Regions from separate parts of the Shewanella aegiceratis genome, predicted to be linked through region 2. Evidence: predicted binding sites of a transcription regulator. Region 2 holds the regulator's gene; the other holds the start of a gene.
The links. The regulator FliA, encoded in region 2, starts transcription of late flagellar genes. The targets are predictions, from matches to a motif close to CTAAAGNTNNNNNNNNNNNNGCCGATA.
Positions count from the first base shown of each region.

Region 1: the regulator FliA is predicted to act here: its motif matches at 2,677-2,703, upstream of K0H80_RS04340 (DUF5610 domain-containing protein).

Region 1 covers NZ_CP080416.1:970,236-980,500, forward strand. Annotated here, with positions in the region: gene K0H80_RS04325 (ABCB family ABC transporter ATP-binding protein/permease) at 1-1,370, shown strand, start outside; gene K0H80_RS04330 (hypothetical protein) at 1,446-1,703, shown strand; gene K0H80_RS19735 (hypothetical protein) at 1,734-1,943, opposite strand; gene K0H80_RS04335 (phosphoglycerate mutase family protein) at 2,057-2,593, opposite strand; gene K0H80_RS04340 (DUF5610 domain-containing protein) at 2,746-3,327, shown strand; gene K0H80_RS04345 (ferredoxin--NADP reductase) at 3,457-4,197, shown strand; gene K0H80_RS04350 (glutathione S-transferase N-terminal domain-containing protein) at 4,208-4,807, shown strand; gene K0H80_RS04355 (hypothetical protein) at 4,879-5,349, opposite strand; gene K0H80_RS04360 (Fe(3+) ABC transporter substrate-binding protein) at 5,519-6,526, shown strand; gene K0H80_RS04365 (ABC transporter permease) at 6,684-8,315, shown strand; gene K0H80_RS04370 (ABC transporter ATP-binding protein) at 8,317-9,345, shown strand; gene K0H80_RS04375 (Dyp-type peroxidase) at 9,532-10,265, shown strand, end outside.
Region 2 covers NZ_CP080416.1:1,537,469-1,547,733, reverse strand. Annotated here, with positions in the region: gene K0H80_RS06900 (protein-glutamate methylesterase/protein-glutamine glutaminase) at 1-588, opposite strand, end outside; gene K0H80_RS06895 (chemotaxis protein CheA) at 682-2,937, opposite strand; gene K0H80_RS06890 (protein phosphatase CheZ) at 2,953-3,690, opposite strand; gene cheY (chemotaxis response regulator CheY) at 3,704-4,087, opposite strand; gene K0H80_RS06880 (RNA polymerase sigma factor FliA) at 4,130-4,849, opposite strand; gene K0H80_RS06875 (MinD/ParA family protein) at 4,842-5,723, opposite strand; gene flhF (flagellar biosynthesis GTPase FlhF) at 5,728-7,152, opposite strand; gene flhA (flagellar biosynthesis protein FlhA) at 7,164-9,263, opposite strand; gene flhB (flagellar biosynthesis protein FlhB) at 9,416-10,265, opposite strand, start outside.

The DNA.
Region 1 (10,265 bases), 570 kb from region 2:
ATATCGAGCGCGGTACCAGCGGGGTCAGCTTCTTGATGCGCTTCATGGTATTCAACATAGTACCGACCCTGCTCGAGATAGCCCTGGTGGTGGGTATCTTGCTGTATAACTATGGCTGGGCATTTGCGCTAATTACCCTGAGCGCCGTCGTTGCCTATATTCTCTTCTCCATCTTCGCCACCGAATGGCGTACCGGCTTCGTGCGGGAGGCAGCGATGGCCGATTCTCAGTCCAATACCCGCGCCATAGATAGCCTGCTTAACTATGAGACGGTGAAATACTTTAACAACGAGGCCTATGAATCTGAGCAATATGATCATGCCCTCGAGCGCTGGGAAGTGGCCAAACGTAAGAATCGACTCTCATTGTTTGCGCTCAATGCTGGTCAGGCGCTGATCATCTCGCTGGCGATGACCCTGATGTTGGCGCTGGCGGCGACTCAGGTGAGCCAGGGGGCCATGACCATAGGTGACTTTGTGCTGATCAACGCCTTCATGATGCAGCTGTTTATGCCGCTGAATTTTTTAGGCTTCGTCTACCGCGAGATCCGCGGCGCCCTGGCCAACATAGATCGCATGTTTAGCCTGCTAGACAGGCAGCCTAAGATTGAGGATGCCCCCGATGCGACATCGCCCCATATCACCCAAGGGAGCCTTAAATTTGAGGGGGTGAGTTTTCGTTACGGTGACAGGCCTATCTTGTCCGATGTGAGTTTCGAGATCCCCGCCGGTCACAAGGTGGCGATAGTGGGGGATAGCGGCGCGGGGAAATCTACCATAGTGAAGCTGTTGTTTCGCTTCTATGAGACGCAGCAGGGGACTATCACCATAGATGGCCAAGATACCAAGGCGCTGACTCAACACGCGCTGCGTAGCGCCATCGCCATAGTGCCCCAAGATACCGTGTTGTTTAACGACTCTCTGCTGGAGAATATTCGTTATGGTCTGCCGGGGGCGAGCGATGATCAGGTGAAGGCGGCGATAGAGCTGGCGCATCTGTCAAACTTCGTCTCACAACTCAGTGAAGGCTGGCACACCAAGGTGGGTGAGCGCGGGTTAAAACTCTCCGGCGGCGAGAAACAGAGGGTGGCGATCGCCAGGGCGATCCTCAAGGGCTCGCCCCTGTTGGTGTTCGATGAGGCGACCTCTTCGCTGGATAGCCATTCGGAGCAGGCGATCCTCAATGCGCTCAAGGAGATGGCCAAGGGGCATACGAGTCTGGTTATCGCCCACAGGCTGTCGACGGTCGTGGATGCCGACCAGATCTTGGTGCTGAGTCAGGGCAAGATAGTTGAGCGTGGCGATCATCAGAGCCTGTTGGCGGCCGATGGCCTGTATAAGAAATTATGGACCGTACAAAATCAGCATTAATTGTGTGGGATTAAGTATTCGTTCAGGTTTGATTTGCATAATATTTGTTAATAACAAACCTACGGAGGCGGTCCCATGAAAAACATCCCTATACATGCAAGTATCGAAGGCCAGGCGCGGATCGTAGATACCGATTGGCTTGCCATCATGGCGACCTTAAGAGAGCGGGGATTGGGACAGGAGGAGTTGGTGGTCGTCTATGCCCAGCTGAGCTCCTACCTGAGGGTCACAACACGGGGCTTGACCCTTGCCATGATCCCGCCCTCGACCGTAATCGAAGGGCTTACGCGTGAAGTAAAGCACTACGCGAATGACTATGCGGGGATGATGTAGGGTTTGCCGCCAGACTGGCTGGCAGAAGGACTAGGCTGTTTTTGAGGTGTTGATCGGCTTCCAACCGTCACAGAGGAGGCTGAGCTTGGTATTTTGCGGCTCATAGGGGGTCAGTCTAATGATCTCTCCACCCTTGAAGCAGATTGTCTCGCCTTCGATAACCGTTAATCGGTTGCAGTTTTGACAGCTAACCGACAAAGGTTTACTTTTATTTCCCGCTCCAAAAAACGAATTACTCACCAGTGATTCTCCGTGGCTGCGCTTAACGTCAGCGCGTGCTGCTATTCCATATATCGCTAATGTAATCAAGTTTAGATCATAAAGCTAGCGCTATCTAGACTAATGTCTAATCCTTATTGGGTATTGCCTGAAGTTGCACCATATTGGGTTTTTATCAGGCTACTTGCGCCATTTTGGGGCAGGGAAAGGATAAACAAATTGTCATATTCATCCTCTCTCAATTGAGGTATTTCGGGTCCTCGAAGTGCCTTGATGATCAGTGGCACAGTATTGGAGTGGCCGGCGATGATCACATTGCCCTGCTGCGCCATCACCTTGTCGGCAATGGTCGCAATATGTTTGTCCAAATCCTTGCCTGCGTCGATGACAACTAAAGGAATTCCTCTGGCGGTAATAAGCGGCGTTAAGGTTTCCTGCGTGCGCTTGAATTGTGTGGATATGGCCAGGCTGAGTGGGGTATCGCCCAAGCTTTCAACCAATGCCTGTGCTCGCAACTTGCCCGCGTCATTCAAGCTAGGGTCGCGTCCCTGGTCGGCTTTTTCGGCATGACGCACCAGAATTACCGTCTTGCTGGCGATCGCTGGATTGGCCTGCGCCATCGGTAGGTAAGCTACCAGGGCGAGAAGTCCAAAGCTGATGAGTCGTAACATGGGAACCCTTATTTAATTAACGAATTGGTTAGCATATCGCACTTTGGGTGAATTGCCGATGACAGATTAATTGGGCATTTGCGCTAAAGTTGCTTACAAAATGGACGATAATAATAGCTGAGGGTTAATTTAATTTGGTGAGCGAGGCGATTATGGAGATTCAAAATCACGGCGGAGCCGTATCTGCGGCGGCGCACAACAAGACAGATTCGACGACTAACCATGGTCAACAAGTCTCCGAAGTGGCCAAGAACAAGACGGCTTTGGCGGCCAGTAAACAGCTGATGAATACGGCGATCCTGGAAGCGCAGCAAGAGGTGAACTTGAGCGCGGGCAATGAGCCCATGCAGCTGTTGTATAAGGCGGCGATTGAGGCGATTAATGAAGAGCTGGCACCAACCATGGGTGAGCACGCCATCGAGACGGCGGCGGCTCAAGGGGTGGATACCTCTCCCGAGGCGACGGCCGAGCGCATCGTCAGCTTCGCGACTCAATTCTTCGCCATACATCAAGAGCAAAACAGCAGCATGTCCTTCGATGAGCAGCTCAGCTCCTTCATGGACATAATCGGTGGTGCCATTGACCAAGGTTTCGATGAGGCCAAAGATATCCTCTCCGGACTCAAGGTGCTTGAAGGCGATATTGCGGCTGGGGTCGACAAGACCTATGGCTTAGTACAGGAAGGGCTGCAGGCATTCAGAGACAGTTTCAATCAAGAGACAGAGCAAGAATAAGGCCTTCTGACTCCCATTTGATTTCGATAAACCCCTTAAGATAAGGGGTTTTTTGTTATCTTGACTCGGATAGAAAATCTATGAATCATGGGAGTATCAGTATCGATTGATGCCAGCAGAGGTGGCGATATGTGGGGAGAGGCAAAGGTTGTAGAGCGGATTGACTGGAGCGATCAGTTATTTACCCTGAAGCTGTCGGCAGATATTGGCGAATTCATTGCTGGACAATTTATTAAGTTGTCGCTGCATATCGACGATAAACGTGTCGCCAGAGCCTATTCACTGGTCAATGCGCCCGATGCGCCGCTGCTGGAGGTGCTGGCGGTCAGTGTGGACGATGGTCTGCTATCGCCTAAGTTGCAGGCCTTAGCCCCGGGAGACAGCATCGATATCTCCACTAAGGCGGCGGGCTTCATGACGCTGGATGAGATCCCTGCCCAGGGCAAGCATATGTGGTTTTTTGCTACGGGAACCGCGGTGGGCCCCTTTATCTCCATGATGAGAACCACCGAACCATGGCAGCGTTTTGAGCGGGTGATCTTAGTCTACGGCGTGCGCTATCAAGAGGATCTCGCCTATTATGAAGAGCTTAAGGCGTTCGAGGCCAAATACCCCGGAAAGTTTACCTTAGTCACCTCAGTGACTCGGGAGCTGGTGGAAGGGGCGCTCAGTTGCCGCATCACCCAAGGTATCGAGTGCGGTGTGATCGAGCAGCAGGTCGGCCTCAAGCTGAGCGCGCAAGATTCACAGGTGATGATCTGTGGCCATCCAGAGATGATCAAGGAGCTCAATACCCTGTTGCTGTCCCGCGGGCTGGCTAAGAACCTTCGCCGGGCGCCAGGGCAGATCACCGTCGAGAAATATTGGTAGAGGAAGTGAGATGCAATTACTCTTTTCGCCGGCGTCACCCTACGCCAGAACCGTGCGGGTCGTTATCGCGCAGTTTGCCATCAGGGGCATCGAGCCGGTCGCCGTCAATCCACTTGAGAATACCGAGCTATTGCTGGATGCCAATCCGCTGGCCAAGATCCCTTGTCTGCTGTTAAACGATGGTGGCACCTTGTATGACAGCGAGGTGATTCTGCGCTACCTGGATCATGAGTATTGTGGTGGCGAGTTGTTTGGACAGCCCGGTGATTCCTGGTACGGCGAGACCCAGTATTCCCTGATTAAGGGCTTGCTCGATAGCGCGGTGGCCTTAAGGCAGGAGCAGATGCGTGACGATGAGGGTTTGCGTAGCCCATTTTGGACGGCCCGGTTTGAACAGGCCTTACTCAGGGGCTTGGCGCAGATAGAGTTGATGGCCATTTCTGGCCACAGCAAGGTGTCCTTACAGCAGATCTGTCTCGCCTGTTTGTTAGAGTATGTAGATTTTCGTCATCCGGATCTGGATTGGCGTAAGATCGCGCCGGCCACGGCCAGATGGCTACAGACCTTCTCCAAGGGCGCGGCCATGTTAACCACACGCCCCCACGCCTAGGCTTGGCTGTATCACTAAAGAGCTTGCGCTCAATGATTTGGGTGTAGTGAGGAGCCGTTGGTGCTTTTCTGTTAGTGGCGAGTATCAGTATGGCGCCGTCCCTTAGCCGGTTGACTGCGCCTGTTGGGCTCGCCAAACACACCATAGAGTTCACGGGTCACACCGAAGTCGACCCGCCTATCGTCAGTTTGTTCTCTCCTGTCTTCATGATGCAGATATCGGCAGCTACATTCACCCTCGCTGCAGCCGGGAAGTGGTAGTGTTGGTGCGTCTTTGGAGAGGAATCGTTTGCCTCTTAATTTCTTCGCGCTGCCACACAGGCCCTCTTCGTTGACGATCTCGACACAGTGATAGGGATGGCTGGTATTGAGGCTGTGCGTCGGCGCATGGGGAACTTCTTCGCTGATCATCCTAGCACTCAGGTTGGCCTGCGGCCCGGCGGCCCTGCGGGCCCGCCTGACTCGTACCCGAGTAAATCTATGTTTAAACAGGAATAAAATAAGAATGACGGCGAGTATCAGCGCGAGAATTTCCAGAAACATATGAGATCCTTTTTGTGGCCGAGTCCTTTGAGTCTAGTCAGCGAGGCTTTTTTGGTCAAAATGAGCGGTCTCGTAAATTTTGATGGATCTCACTTGCCGTTTCCTGCCAGATTGATTACTCTTGTCGCAATTGATAATTATTATCATTAACTTTATCGCGGAGTATTGCATGAGATTCATGAAACGTTTGGCTGTTCTGGGTTTTGCTTGTGTCACTTCAATGGCCAATGCGGCCGACAGCGTCACTGTTTATTCTTACCGACAGGCTTTCCTAATCGATCCCATTTTGGCCGACTTTACCAAAGAGACTGGCATCAAGGTCAATCTGGTTTTTGCCAAACAGGGCATTGCCGAGCGAATTGCCCGCGAGGGACGTCTGTCACCTGCGGATCTCGTGCTCACCTCAGATTTCTCCCGTTTGATGGAGTTGGCGGATAAAGGGCTGGTGGCCTCGGTCGACAGCGAGACCTTAGCGCAGAACATTCCTGCGAATCTTCGCTCGCCCAATGGCGATTGGTTTGCCCTGACGAAACGCGTGAGAAATATCTACTCTTCTAAGGAGCGTCTCGGCCCTTTGGAGATCGATTATGAAGATCTGGCGGATCCTAAATTTAAGGGCAAGATCTGTACCCGTAGCGGTAAGCACCCCTACAACATCTCTCTGGTGGCGTCGATGATCGCCCATCATGGTGAGGCAGATACCAAGACCTGGCTGGAAGGCGTTAAGGCAAACCTCGCCCGCAAGCCACAGGGTAACGACAGGGCGCAGGTGAAGGCGGTTAAAGAGGGACTGTGTGATATCGCCATAGGTAACAGCTACTACTTGGGTAAGATGTTACAAGATCCTAAGCAGGTGCCTTGGGCCGAGGCGGTCAACATTAACTTCCCGAATCAGAAAAATCGCGGTGCTCACATCAATGTCTCTGGCATGGCACTGGCTAAGTATGCCCCAGCGCGTGAGAACGCCATCAAGTTGATGGAATACCTCTCGGGTCAACAGGCGCAGCAGACCTATGCCGAACTTAACATGGAATATCCAGTCAAGGTGGATGTGAAGCCGTCTAAACTGGTAGCCTCCTGGGGTGACTATAAGGCCGATGAGCTGCCCATTTACAAGCTGGCCGAGTATCACGGCGCGGCGGTGAAGTTGCTCGATCAGGTCAAGTTCGATCTCTAGTGCTAGGCGGTCGTTGCTTAAAAGATAGCCTTCCTTAGGGAAGGCTATCTCGTTTTTATGCCGCATGGGTCACTATTCAATTAATAATCGTTTGCGTTTAAGCTTAGATTTAAGTTGGTCATAGATAATGGCCTGACTCGCTTTATTGAGATTTTCTATGATTTTAGGCTTTCCCAAATCCTGGTCGACCCTAAGCTATCTGACCGCCATCTGTTTCGCCCTACCGCTGGGAGCCATCTGCATACAGGCAATGGTGCCAGATGAGGCGGTATTCGGTCACCTGATGCAAACCGTCCTGCCGACCTATATTTTCAACACCTTGGCCTTAATGTTGTTTGTCAGCCTGGGCGCCTTGCTGATCGCCGTGCCTGCGGCTTGGTGCGTGGCCCGCTGTGATTTTCCCGGACGCAATTGGTTTCAGTGGGCGTTGCTGCTACCACTAGCCATGCCGGCCTATGTGGTGGCCTATGTCTATACGGACCTGCTGGATTATGCCGGGCCGGTTCAGGCCTGGCTGCGGCAAGTCAATGGCTGGCTGTCGCCTACGGATTATTACTTTCCCGATGTGCGCACCCTGGGCGGTGCGTCTGTGATGCTGGCACTGGTGCTGTTTCCCTATATCTATCTGCTGGCGCGCACCGCCTTCATGGAGCAGTCGCCAAGCCTGCTGCACGCCTCCAGAGTGATGGGGGCAGGGCCCTGGCGCAGTTTCTGGCGACTGAATTTGCCTATGGCACGGCCCGCCTTGGCGGTGGGGGCGGCGCTGGTGGCGATGGAGACGGCCGCCGATTTCGCTACCGTCAGCTACTTTGCCGTGCCTACCTTGACGACGGCTGTCTACGATACCTGGCTGGGATACGGCAGTCTGGCGGCGGCAGCCAAACTCTCAGCCATCATACTGCTGGTGGTCTTCTGCCTGATCGGTGCCGAGCGATTTGCCCGGCGTAAACAGCAGCTGTTTCAGAAACAGACGCCGATAACCTCCCACGAACGATATGCGCTATCGGGTTTCAAGGCTTGGCTCGCCGCGGGCTATTGCGCTGTGCTGCTGCTGTTGGCCTTCGGCCTGCCGGTATGGGTCTTGCTGGGGTATGCCTGGGATTATTTTGATGTCAGTTGGAATCAGGCCTTCTGGGAATACAGTCTCAACAGCCTGATCATTGCCCTAGTGGTTAGTCTAGTCACTGTGGTGTTTGCCTTGCTCTTGATGTTTGTCCGGCGCTGCAGCCCAAGAAAAATCGATATCCTGCCGTCACGTCTGGCCTCGACGGGCTATGCCCTGCCGGGTACTGTGCTGGCGATAGGCGTCTTGGTGCCTCTGAGCCTTCTTGATTTCGCGGTCAACGATCTCTATGCGTATTTCGACCAGAGTGGGCCAGGACTCATCTTCAGTGGCACCCTGTTTGTATTAATTTTTGCCTTTGTGATCCGCTTTGCTGCCATCGCCATCGGCAGCATAGAAAACAGCTATAATCAGATCAGTCCCTCGCTGGATATGGCATCGGTCACCATGGGGATGAGGCCCAGTGCCATTCTATCGCGGATCCATCTGCCACTGCTGCGCAGCGGCATCTTCGCCGCCATCTTGCTGGTCTTTATCGAGTGTATGAAGGAGCTGCCGGCAGCTTTGCTGCTCAGGCCCGTGGGGTTTGAGAATCTCGCCACCTATGTCTACCAGTTTGTCTCAGACGAACAGCTCGAGCAGGGCGCCCTGGGGGCCATAGTGATCGTCTTGGTGGGGTTAGTCCCGCTTATCTATCTCAATCGCTCCTTGGAGCAAGGTAACTAATATGTCGACACTTACCATAGAACAGGTTCACAGCGATTATCAGGGGCAGACGATTCTGCGCGGCTTAGATCTTGTGCTGCATCAGGGAGAAATTGCCGCCCTGCTCGGCCCAAGTGGCTGTGGCAAGACCACGCTCCTCAAGGCGATTGCTGGGCTGCAGCCTATCTCCCAAGGGCGTATCAGCATCAATGGCCGACTGCTCTCTGGACCCGAGACGTTTGTGCCTAGCGAGCGGCGAGAGGTCGGGATGATTTTCCAAGACTACGCCCTGTTTCCTCACCTGACAGTGGCCGAGAATATCTTGTTCGGGGTGAAAGGCTTGGATAAGGCCGCCAGACAGGCGAGGCTGGGTGAGATGCTGGCGCTGGTGAAGCTAGAGGGCTTAGGGGGCCGTTATCCTCACGAACTCTCGGGGGGTCAGCAGCAGCGGGTGTCGATTGCCCGGGCGCTTGCTTATGAGCCAGAACTTCTGCTGCTCGATGAGCCCTTTTCCAATATCGACGCTAAGGTGCGCGGAGAGATGATGGTGGAGATTCGCGAGATCTTAAAGCAGCGCGGGGTAAGCGCCGTGTTTGTAACCCACAGCAAGGATGAGGCCTTCGTGTTCGCCGATAAGCTGGCGCTCTTCAAGGATGGCGCCATAGCTCAGTATGGCAGTGCTGAGAGCCTCTACGCCGAGCCAGCGGATAAGTATGTGGCGGAATTCCTCGGTCAGGTGAACTATCTTAGCTGTGAGGTGAAAGATAGGGCCCGGTTACAGACCCTGCTGGGTGAGGTACAAAGCAGCAGTGATTTGCCCAAAGCGGCCGGATATCGCGGCGAGCTCCTGCTGCGTCCGGAGCAGCTGCAGATGGCAGGAGATGAGCAAGGTGAGGGCACTATAATAGCGCGGCGCTTCCTCGGTAATCTGTGCCACTACAGCATCTTGATTGGCGAGGAGATGTTGGCAGTGCGCTCGCCCCTGTACCATTTTAGCCCTGGGCAGAAGGTTGGCCTGTCGGTGACGCCTCATCCGGCGGTGCTCTTCTAAGCTAGCCTATGTAACACTTTTGTGAAGGGCATTTGCGTCTGGCTATGGTTGCCAACTTAAAAAAAAGTTAATCTAGCCGGTAAATGACGTTTCGCTTTAACGGTTTGTGGGTTGTGTAATACTAATTATCGCTAAAGTTTCGGATAATAACGCCGAAATTGAGACTGACGAAAGGTAGGTTTATTTATGGATAGTCTGGTTATGCCACGTGAACAGCTGGGTGTGTGTGCCGAAGGAAATTTACATAGCGTGTATCTGATGTTCAACGCCAACGACGGCGTCGAGTCTCAGCTGCGTCCCTGCGTCGCCAATGTCGCTCAGTATATCTATGAATTGGCCGACCAGTATGCCGACAGCGCCTTCAACGGTTTCGTGGCCATAGGTGCCAACTATTGGGATAGCCTGTATCCAGGGCGTCGTCCTTCACAGCTCAAGCCTTTCCCGGCCATGCATGCCGACAATCGCGATGCACCGGCCCATGAGTATGATCTCTTCGTGCATCTGCGCTGCGATCGTTACGATATCTTGCATCTGGTGGCCAACGAGGTGTGTCAGATGTTTGAAGATTTGGTAGAGCTGGTGGATGAGGAGCGCGGATTCCAATTTATGGATACCAGGGATCTAACCGGATTTGTCGACGGCACTGAGAACCCTAAAGGGCGTCACCGTCAGGATGTGGCCCTAGTAGGCGACGAAGACGAATATTTCCGTGGCGGCAGCTATATTCATGTGCAGAAGTTTGCCCATAACCTCAGCAAGTGGAACCGCCTATCGCAGAAGAAGCAGGAAGATATCATAGGCCGCACCAAGATAGACAATATCGAGTATGCGTCTGAGGACAAGCCACTTACCAGCCATATCAAGCGGGTCAATCTGAAGGATGCCGACGGTAAGTCGATGGAGATCCTGCGTCAGAGTAT
Region 2 (10,265 bases):
CTGCAGCGCAACGGGGCCGCCGGTTGAGGTGCCGATCAATAAAAGCTTATATCTCTTACCGCTGGCGCGGGTAACAGGCGCGCTCGGACGCGTTGCAGGACGCTGCGCCATCTCTCGTGCCGGCGTCGTAGATGCAGTTGTTGTCGTTGGCTTTGGCGGCACACTTCTTGGCAGTATGGGGCGGAACACGCGGCGGCGACCCAGCGCCTTGATGCGCTGCTGCAACAGAGCGATCGCCTCATCCTTGTTGGTGGCAATATCTTCAAATCGTTTAGGAAGAAAATCTAACGCACCCGCTTCCAAGGCGTCCAAGGTTGCCTTGGCGCCGTCGTGGGTAAGGGATGAGAACATCAAGATGGGGGTCGGACACTTCGCCATGATCTCACGCACTGCGCTGATGCCGTCCATCACTGGCATCTCAATATCCATGGTGATCACTTGTGGCTTTAATTGCTCAGCGAGCTTAACCGCCTCGGCACCATTAGACGCCGTGCCTATGACCTCTAACTCCGCATCCTTGGTGACAATCTCACTGACTCGGCGACGAAAAAAGCTTGAATCATCGACAACTAATACTTTTATGGCCATTCAAATTCCTATCTACAACAGGATCCTTGCCTAAACAAAGCGTGACGCCTCTGGGCATCACGCTGATCCTTTAGCTCACTGTGCCGCTAACTGTTATTTCTTGTTCTTGGCGTAATGTTTCAATAAGCCGGGTACATCTAATATCAATGCGATGCCACCGTCAGAGGTAATAGTCGCGCCAGCCATGCCAGGGGTACCGTGTAGTAGAGTCCCCAGAGGCTTGATCACTACCTCTTCCTGACCGATCAAGGAGTCAACCACGAAGCCTATCTGCATGGTACCCAGCTGCACTATCACCACGTGGCCGTGCTGCTTGTCGCCATGCTTAAAGCTCACCGCCTTACGACTCAGCCAATGCTCGAGATAGAAGAGCGGCACCGCCTTTTCCCGCACAATCACAGTTAGCTGGCCATCAACGATATTGGTCTTGGTCAGATCCAGATGGAAGATCTCGCTAACGCTCGACAGCGGCAAGGCAAATACCTGCTGAGCCACTTCCACCATCAGAGTCGGCATAATCGCCAGGGTGAGCGGCACCTTGATCTCCAGGCAAGTCCCCTTACCTTTCAAGGAATCAATATGCACGGTACCGTTTAACTGAGTGATACGCGTCTTCACCACATCCATGCCGACGCCGCGGCCGGAAATATCGGAGATCTCCACCTTGGTAGAGAAGCCCGGGGCGAAGATAAGGTTATAGGCCTCTTCATCAGACATGCGCGCCGCTGCATCCTCATCGAGCACGCCGCGCTTGATGGCGATCTGTTTTAGCTTCTCGGGGTCCATCCCCGCGCCATCATCTTCAATCTTGAGCAGGATATGATCCCCTTCCTGACTGGCAGAAAGGGTAATAGTCCCGGTACGCGACTTGCCATTGGCTTCACGCTCGTCAGGCATCTCGATACCATGGTCAACCGAGTTACGCACCAAGTGAACCAAAGGATCCGCAAGAGCTTCCACCAGGTTTTTATCCAGATCCGTATCTTCACCTATCATGCGAAGATCGATCTCTTTATTCAGGCTGCGCGCCAGATCCCGCACCACGCGAGGGAAGCGACCGAAGACCTTCTTGATCGGTTGCATGCGCGTCTTCATCACCGCGCCCTGGAGATCGGCGGTCACCAGATCCAGGTTCGCCAGCGCCTTAGACATATCCTCATCATCGCGGGAGATCCCTAGGCTAAGCAAGCGGTTACGCACCAATACCAGCTCACCGACCATGTTCATGATCTGATCCAAGCGCGCGGTATCGACGCGCACTGTGGTTTCCGCCTGAGGCATATTAGTTGCCGGCGCCTTGGCCGCGGCTTTCTCTTTCACCACAGGCTTAGGAGCTGGCGCCTCAACGGGCTGTGCCTTCACGCTCTGAGCCTTAACATTACTTGGCGCAGGGGCGGCGACTTTATCCGGCGCAGGCGCTGCTGGTGCCTTAGCGGCTGGAGCTACTGGTTTACTTGTCTCACTGCCAGGGCCTGCACCGGCGCCATGCAGCTCATCGAGCAGCTTTTCAAATTCATCGTCGGTGATCTCATCGGCATCCACCGGCGGCGAGGTTGGCTCTGGCACCTTGGCAATAGGAGCCGAAGGGGCCTGGAACTTACCCGAGCCATGCAGTTCATCGAGCAGCGACTCGAACTCATCGTCTGTGATGTCATCGCTGTCGCTCGCCTGAATCGGCGCCGCACCTGCTGGCGCCGTACTTGATGGCCCCTTACCGCTGCCATGAAGGGCATCGAGCAGGGCTTCGAATTCAGATTCATCGATCTCATCTATATCACCTTCTCCGGCGATAGAGGTCAGGGGCGTATCGCTTACCGGCTCGTCGAACAGTTCGACACCGTCATCGAGCGGCATATCAAATAGCTCTAAACCGTCGTCTGCTGGTGTTTCGATAGCTGCTTCAACCGGCGTATCTGCAACGGCTTCAACTGATGCTCCGCCCTGCTCAGATGGCAATAAGCCACCAGAGCTCAATAATTTAAGGTTAGCTAACAGGCCTTCATCGGCAGGGCTTTGCTCGACACCCGCCTGGGTCTCGGCAAACATAGAGTTGATGGTGTCGACGGCCTGCAGGATGATATCCATCAGCTCGGCAGAAACGCTACGCTTACCCGTGCGTAACAGGTCGAAGGTGTTTTCCGCTTCGTGACAAACATCCACCATGGGCGTCAAACTCAGGAAGCCGGCGCCGCCTTTAACGGTATGGAATCCACGGAAGATGGCATTGAGTAGTTCGGTGTCGTCGGGGTTATTCTCTAACGCCACCAGCTGTTCAGAGAGAAGCTCAAGGATCTCGCCCGCTTCAATCAAAAAGTCCTGCAGTATCTCTTCATCAACATCAAAGGACATTCATATGACTCCTACTTAGAAACCTAGACTCGACAGCAAGTCATCGACTTCATCTTGCCCTGTCACGACATCATCACGCTGATCAGCGTTCATAATAGGACCTTCAGCTTCGACACACTTCTCTGATGCACGGGGTTTATCCGTGATGGGCTGCTCGCCAAATACGGTCAACATAGAGACCAGATTACTCTCAACCTCTCGCACCAGCTCGATCACCCGGCGGATCATCTGTCCGGTCAGATCTTGGAAGTCCTGGGCCAGTAGTATGTTGTTGAGTAACTCTTTCAAACGATTGGAATCGGATTCGCTGCGCTCGATGAACTGCTGAACGTCATGGCAGAGCGCCTTGAATTCGTGCAGCTGAATATCGCGACGCATTAGGCGATCCCAGGAAGGCTTAACGGCCTGTACGTTCATGGTAAGGGCATCTGCAAGAGGCAGAGACTCTTCGACAGCGTCCATGGTTTTATTAGCGGCCTGTTCCGTCATGTCGATGACATAATTGAGGCGCTCTTTGGCATCGGGAATTTCGCTATTGGCCAGCTCCACGAGGCGACCGTCCACCTGAAAGTCCACTATGGCACTGTGAAGCTGACGGGTTAGGCGACCCACCTCGTCAAACAGCTCTTTCTGAATCGGGCTGGCGATATCGCGAACTAGCTCATCGGCCATCTCTTGTTGACCCGCCTCTAGCAGATCAACGAGTTGCTTGGCCTGTGCTAGATTGATCAGCCCTGAAGTTTCTGCCTGCATAGCTCAACCTTGATTAACCGAGTCGTTCGAAAATTTTGTCTAACTTCTCTTTCAATGTCGCCGCAGTAAAAGGTTTCACCACATAGCCATTCACACCGGCCTGCGCCGCTGCAATGATCTGTTCCCTTTTCGCTTCCGCAGTCACCATCAACACAGGAATGTGCTTCAGGTTGTCATCAGCACGGATAGCCTTTAACAGGTCGATCCCCTGCATGCCAGGCATATTCCAATCGGTCACGACAAAGTCAAAATCGCCTTTTTGCAACATAGGCAAGGCTGTCGAACCGTCATCTGCTTCCTGAGTGTTATTAAAACCCAAGTCTCTCAACAAGTTCTTGATGATGCGTCTCATTGTTGAGAAGTCGTCAACAACGAGAATCTTCATATTCTTGTCCAAGGTTTCCTCCGCGGAGCTGTTTTTATATTGCTCATGTAATCGTTATATTTTGGTCCAATGCTTGAGTTTAGCTTTGAGTCTGAGCATCGCCTGGCTGTGTATCTGGCTAACTCGGGATTCGCTGACATCAAGTACGGCACCGATCTCTTTTAAATTTAATGCTTCGTCATAATATAACGACAAAACTAATCCATCTCTTTCTGGCAGTAATTTAATCGCCTCGACGAGGGCCTCGTGGAACTGTGTCTCTGCCAGTGACTCAAATGCGTCGTCCTGATGATCGTCTTCCTGTCTTACTACATCGACCGATACACCAAGATCTTCAATTCCAACTACTTTCCCGACAGAAACATCATTAAGAATATGATGGTACTCATCGAGCGTCATATCAAGTCGATCCGCAATTTCATTGTCTTTTGCGTCACGTCCAAGTTCTTGTTCTAGCTCGTCAATCACCTGGGCTATGCGTCGCTGATTACGGTGAACCGACCTGGGCACCCAGTCTCCTCGCCTAATTTCGTCGAGCATAGAGCCGCGAATTCGTATACCGGCGAAGGTTTCAAACTTGGCGCCCTTGCTGCCATCGAACTTGGCCGAGGCTTCAAGCAGGCCCATCATACCTGCTTGTAACAGATCATCCAATTGCACCGATGCGGGTAGACGAGCGAGTAAATGGTGAGCAATCCTTTTTACCAACGGTGCATACTGTTCGACAATAGAAGCTTTGTTATCTAAACAAGTATACGCAGCGGCTTTACTCACTCGTACGATCCTCTTGATATTCGGGACGTTGAACCAATCGCTCTACAAAGAACTCCAGGTGTCCGCCCGGTTGTTGTGGCACTGGCCAGCTTATAATCTTATTCGCTAGGCCGTGATAAGCAATTGACGCCGGCGACTTAGGAAATGCCTCGACGATCAACTTTTGTTTACGAACTGATTTGCGAAGGTTTTCATCGAAGGGGATAGTCGCAACCAGCTCCAGGGCCACGTCGAGAAAACGGTCGGTTACCTTGCTAAGTTTAGCAAACAACTCCATCCCTTCTCGCAAACTTCTGACCATATTTGCCACAATCTTAAACCTGAATACACCGTGCTCACGGCTAAGAATCTTAATCAAAGCATAGGCATCGGTAATAGAGGTCGGCTCGTCGCACACCACAACCAACACATCTTGAGAAGCGCGAGAGAAGCTGAGCACCATGTCTGAGATACCTGCCGCGGTATCGACCACCAGAATATCAAACTGGGTCTTCATCTCGCTAAAGGCACGGATCAGGCCCGCATGCTGGGCCGGTGTCAGCTCGACCATTGCCTGGGTGCCAGAGGTAGCTGGAATAATGCCAATCCCCTTAGGACCGCGTACGATAATATCGTCAAGGTCGGCATCGCCAGATAATACGTGGGAGAGATTGCGCTCGGCTCTCAGGCCCAACATGACATCGACGTTGGCCAGGCCCAAGTCGGCATCGAGCACAAGCACACGCTTGCCCTTCTCGGCCAGGGAGACGGCGGTATTGATCGATACGCTGGTTTTACCTACGCCACCCTTACCACCGGTTACGGCAATTACTTTTACTTTTTCGTTATATGGTTGATTCATCATACGTAAACCGCTTGCTTGATCCCGACTCATTATATTACTCAAATGCGTAGGCCTGTTCATATGACCTTTCGTTATTCTGTATTGGTTGCACTTTCTTTTCGAGTACCGACAGGGCCTTGTTGGCTAAGGCTAAGGTGTCGGCTACTTGCATATCTTCTGGCACTCTTTGTCCATCGGTGACATAACTCAAAGGTAATCCACTTTGAATCAACACACTCAACGCCGGTGCCAAGGCCACTGATTCATCTAATTTGGTCAAAATCGCGCCGGATAATGGAATCCGGGTAAACTGCGCGACGGCATCTTCAAGCACTCTTCTTTGACTTGTAGATGACAGTACCAGATAACTACGAATAGGTAATCTGCTATTTGCAGTTAAATTATCAAGTTGCTGGAACAATCTCACATCTCTCTGTCCCATGCCCGCCGTATCTATCAATACTAGCTTGCGATTGCGGAACTGATAAAGAATTTGTTCCAACTCATTGAGATCATGAGCTTGCTTGACCGGGCACCCCATTATTTTGCCATAGGTTGCCAGCTGCTCATAGGCTCCAATGCGATAATGATCCGTTGTAATGAGCGCAACTTGATCTGAACCATGCTGCGCGGCGAATCGAGCGGCTAATTTTGCGACACTCGTCGTCTTACCCACACCGGTTGGGCCCACGAAGGCGACCACACCGCCCTGACGAACAATGTCATCCCCTTGATTGTCGAGCATGTTCGCCAAGCTGCGTGGCAAGGCCTTTACCAGATCCGCCGGTACATAGTGCTCACTAAGAGCCGATAACTTGGCGGCGACCTCTGGGCTAAACTCGGCGTCCAGCAGGCGGCTCTCTAACATGGCACCCACAGGATCCAAGCGGCTCTTCTGCTCGGTCAGCAGTGATGTCACCTGATGCGTCAGTAGGTTGCGAAGTGATGCCAACTCCTCACGCATAGACTCGAGCTCGCTAGCTGACGCGCTCTTATCGCGTTTGGCACGGTTAAAATTCTGGCTCTCATGTGTATTGGCATGGGTATTAGCCTGCATGCCGCCATGCATATTAGGCGCGGCTATTTCATCGCTTGGCGCCTTCAATCCCTGGGCCCAGGCAGGCATCTCGAGTGCTTCATTCGATTGACTTAATTGCTGACTGACGCGATTTTGTTGACGCTCGAGCAGCGCTTGCAGCGAATCGGCCACGGGTGATGGCTGTTTTTTTGACTCTGTCTTAATGGGCTGACGACCGATAGAAACCTTCTCCTCGGCCAGATCGAGAAAGCTGGGTGACAAAGGCGCGGCATCATTTTTCGCCACGCTCGGCTTAGGCTCATCGTAGTCTACCGCGGCGACGATCTCGATACCGCCGGTAACTTTCTTGTTCGACATGATCACCGCATCCGAACCTAATGTCTCTTTCACCTGGGCCAATGCAGAGCGCATATCTTTTGCTAAAAAACGTTTTATTTTCACTTAAATACCCTCTACTGGCCGACCGCTGATACGATGCGAATTTGTTTTTCATCGGGTACCTCTTGGTAAGAGATCACCCGCAGATTTGGAATCGTATGTTTAACAAAACGCGACAGCGTCGAACGTAACATACCCGATGTCAGTAGGATGGCTGGTTGGCCCACCATCTCCTGACGCTGGGATGCGTCGAGTAACGACTTTTGCATCCTCTCGGCAAGGCTAGGTTCGATATTCGGCCCCTCGCCTCCCGTTGCCTGCATAGACTGATGCAACATCTGTTCCAATTCAGGCGCCAAAGTAATGACAGGAATTTCAGGTTCTGGACCGCTTATTTCTTGAACAATCATGCGTTTAAGTGCTATACGTACGGCGGCGGTAAGTACCTCGGTATCGTTACTCTTAGGCCCGTACTCGAGCAGGGTCTGAACTATGGTCTTAAGGTCGCGGATCGACACGCCTTCGTTAAGCAGGTTCTGCATCACCTTGACCACAGTGCCCAACGGCAAGACATCGGGAATGAAGCCACTAACCAGCTTAGGCGAAAGCTTGGCCAGCATATCCATCAGCTGCTGCACCTCTTCGTAGCCCAGCAACTTGGAGGCGTTATTGGTTAACAGCTGACTCAAGTGAGTCGCCACTACGGTGGCGGCATCCACCACGGTATAACCTAGAGTCTGGGCATGCTCTCTCAGCTCTGGGGCAATCCACACGGCTTCCAGTCCAAAGGCGGGATCTGTGGTCTCGACACCATCAAGCTTGCCATAGACCTGACCTGGGTTGATGGCCAGTTCACAATCGTGACGAATATCCGCCTCACCTGAGGCCACCCCCATCAGAGAGATGCGATAGGTGTTTGGCGCCAGATCCAGGTTATCGCGAATATGCACGGCGGGTACCAGGAAGCCCAGCTCTTGAGAGAGCTTCTTACGCACGCCCTTGATGCGTCCAAGCAGCTCACCACCCTGGCCCTTATCCACCAGCGGGATCAGACGATAGCCCACCTCCAGACCAATGGTGTCCACCTGCTGTACATCATCCCAGCTAAGCTCTTTAGGTTTGGCATCGCCGGGAGTCGCAGGTGATGTCTTAGCGATCTCCAAGGCGCGTTGTCTGTCGAGATCTTTCTTACGATGCAGAAAATAGGCACCGCCCGCGGTGATCAGGCCAAAGCTGAGAAAAGCGAAATGCGGCATGCCAGGCACTATGCCCATGGTCAGCAGGACGCCCGCGGCGATAGCAAGCGACTTAGGGTTATCGAACATCTGGCTCATCACCATCTGTCCCATGTCGCCAGATTCGTTTTGACGGGTCACCATCAAGGCCGCGGCGATAGAGAGCAAGAGGCCAGGGATCTGCGCCACCAGGCCATCACCGATAGTCAATAGGGTGTAGATCTCAACCGCAGAGGAGAAGTCCAGCCCATGCTGGGCCATACCTATGACGAAACCGCCCAGGATGTTGATCACCAGAATCATGATACCGGCGATGGCATCGCCTTTTACAAACTTGGAGGCACCATCCATCGCACCATAGAAGTCGGCTTCCTTGGTTACTTCGGCGCGGCGAATACGCGCCTGATCTTGATTAAGGATCCCGGCGTTAAGGTCGGCGTCGATTGCCATCTGCTTACCTGGCATGGCATCTAGGGTGAAGCGAGCGCTCACCTCTGAGATACGTCCGGCGCCCTTGGTTACCACGGCGAAGTTGATGATGATCAGGATAAGAAACACCACCAGACCCACGGCATAGTTACCGCCAATCACCACTGAGCCGAAGGCCTCAATCACCTTACCGGCGGCGTCGCCACCGTTGTGCCCCTCGAGTAAGACGATACGGGTCGAGGCGACGTTAAGCGCCAAACGCAGCAAGGTAGCAACCAGCAGCACTGTGGGAAAGGCAGCAAAATCCAGGGGGCGGTCGGTATAGATGGCCACCAGCAAGACCACCAGGGCCAAGGCGATATTAAAAGAAAACAGGATATCCAACAGGAAGGCCGGCATGGGCAAGACGATCATCGCCAGCGCCGCAAGCACCAATATGGGCGTACCTATCCCTTTAAAATTGGCGGGTTTTACCTGTTTTATCTGACCGAGCGTTGCTTTCAAATCCATCAATCTAGCGCCTGAACTTTGACATCTAGCTAGGATTCAGCAAAAAGTACGCCAACTTAAGGCCGGCTTAGTTCGCAGCGACTCGAGCGGATAACAAACGAACAAATATCAGACAGTACAGACGCAAAATAAGAGTTAACCAACTTAAAGCGTTAGTATTTTAGCTCATCAGGGATCGGCTGATTGATAGGGATAGGCGTCGGACGCTTACCACCTTTTTGCTGATACTGACGCAGTTGGAACACATAAGCCAATACCTGGGCCACGGCAGTAAACAGCCCCTCGGGGATCTCCTGATCTATCTTGGTGGTGTGATAGATGGCCCTGGCCAATGGCGGCGCCGAGACGATGGCTACATCATGCTCGCGGGCGATCTCACGGATCTTAAAGGCCACATCGTCTACCCCCTTGGCAAGCACATAGGGCGCGGCGGCCTTGGTCACATCATATTTTACCGCCACCGCATAGTGCTCTGGGTTGACGACGATGACGTCGGCATTTGGCACCTCGGCCATCATGCGACGCTGCGCCATCTCACGCTGCATCTGACGCACCCGGCCCTTCACCTCAGGCTGACCCTCGGTGTCCTTGTACTCGTCTTTGATCTCCTGCTTGGTCATTCTCAGCTGTTTATTGTGGTTCCAAATCTGAAACGGTACATCGATCACCACGATAATCACGGTAGAGGAGCAAAGCACAATAAACATCCACACCAGCAGATCCAGGGCGTTATAGACATTGCCCGGCAGATGCCCCTGGGACAGGGTAAGAATATCGGTGAAATAGTAACTCAGCAACAGATAGGCCATCAGGGCCACCACGGAGAATTTGGCGATCCCCTTGGTCAGCTCCACCAGGGCCTGTACCCCGAACATACGCTTAAAACCGCTGATGGGGTTCATCTTATTGCCTTTGGGCATGAACGCCTTGGCGGAGAAGGTGATCCCGCCTAGTACCACGTTACCCAGAAAAGCAACGAAGGCGAGAAACAGCACGAAGCTG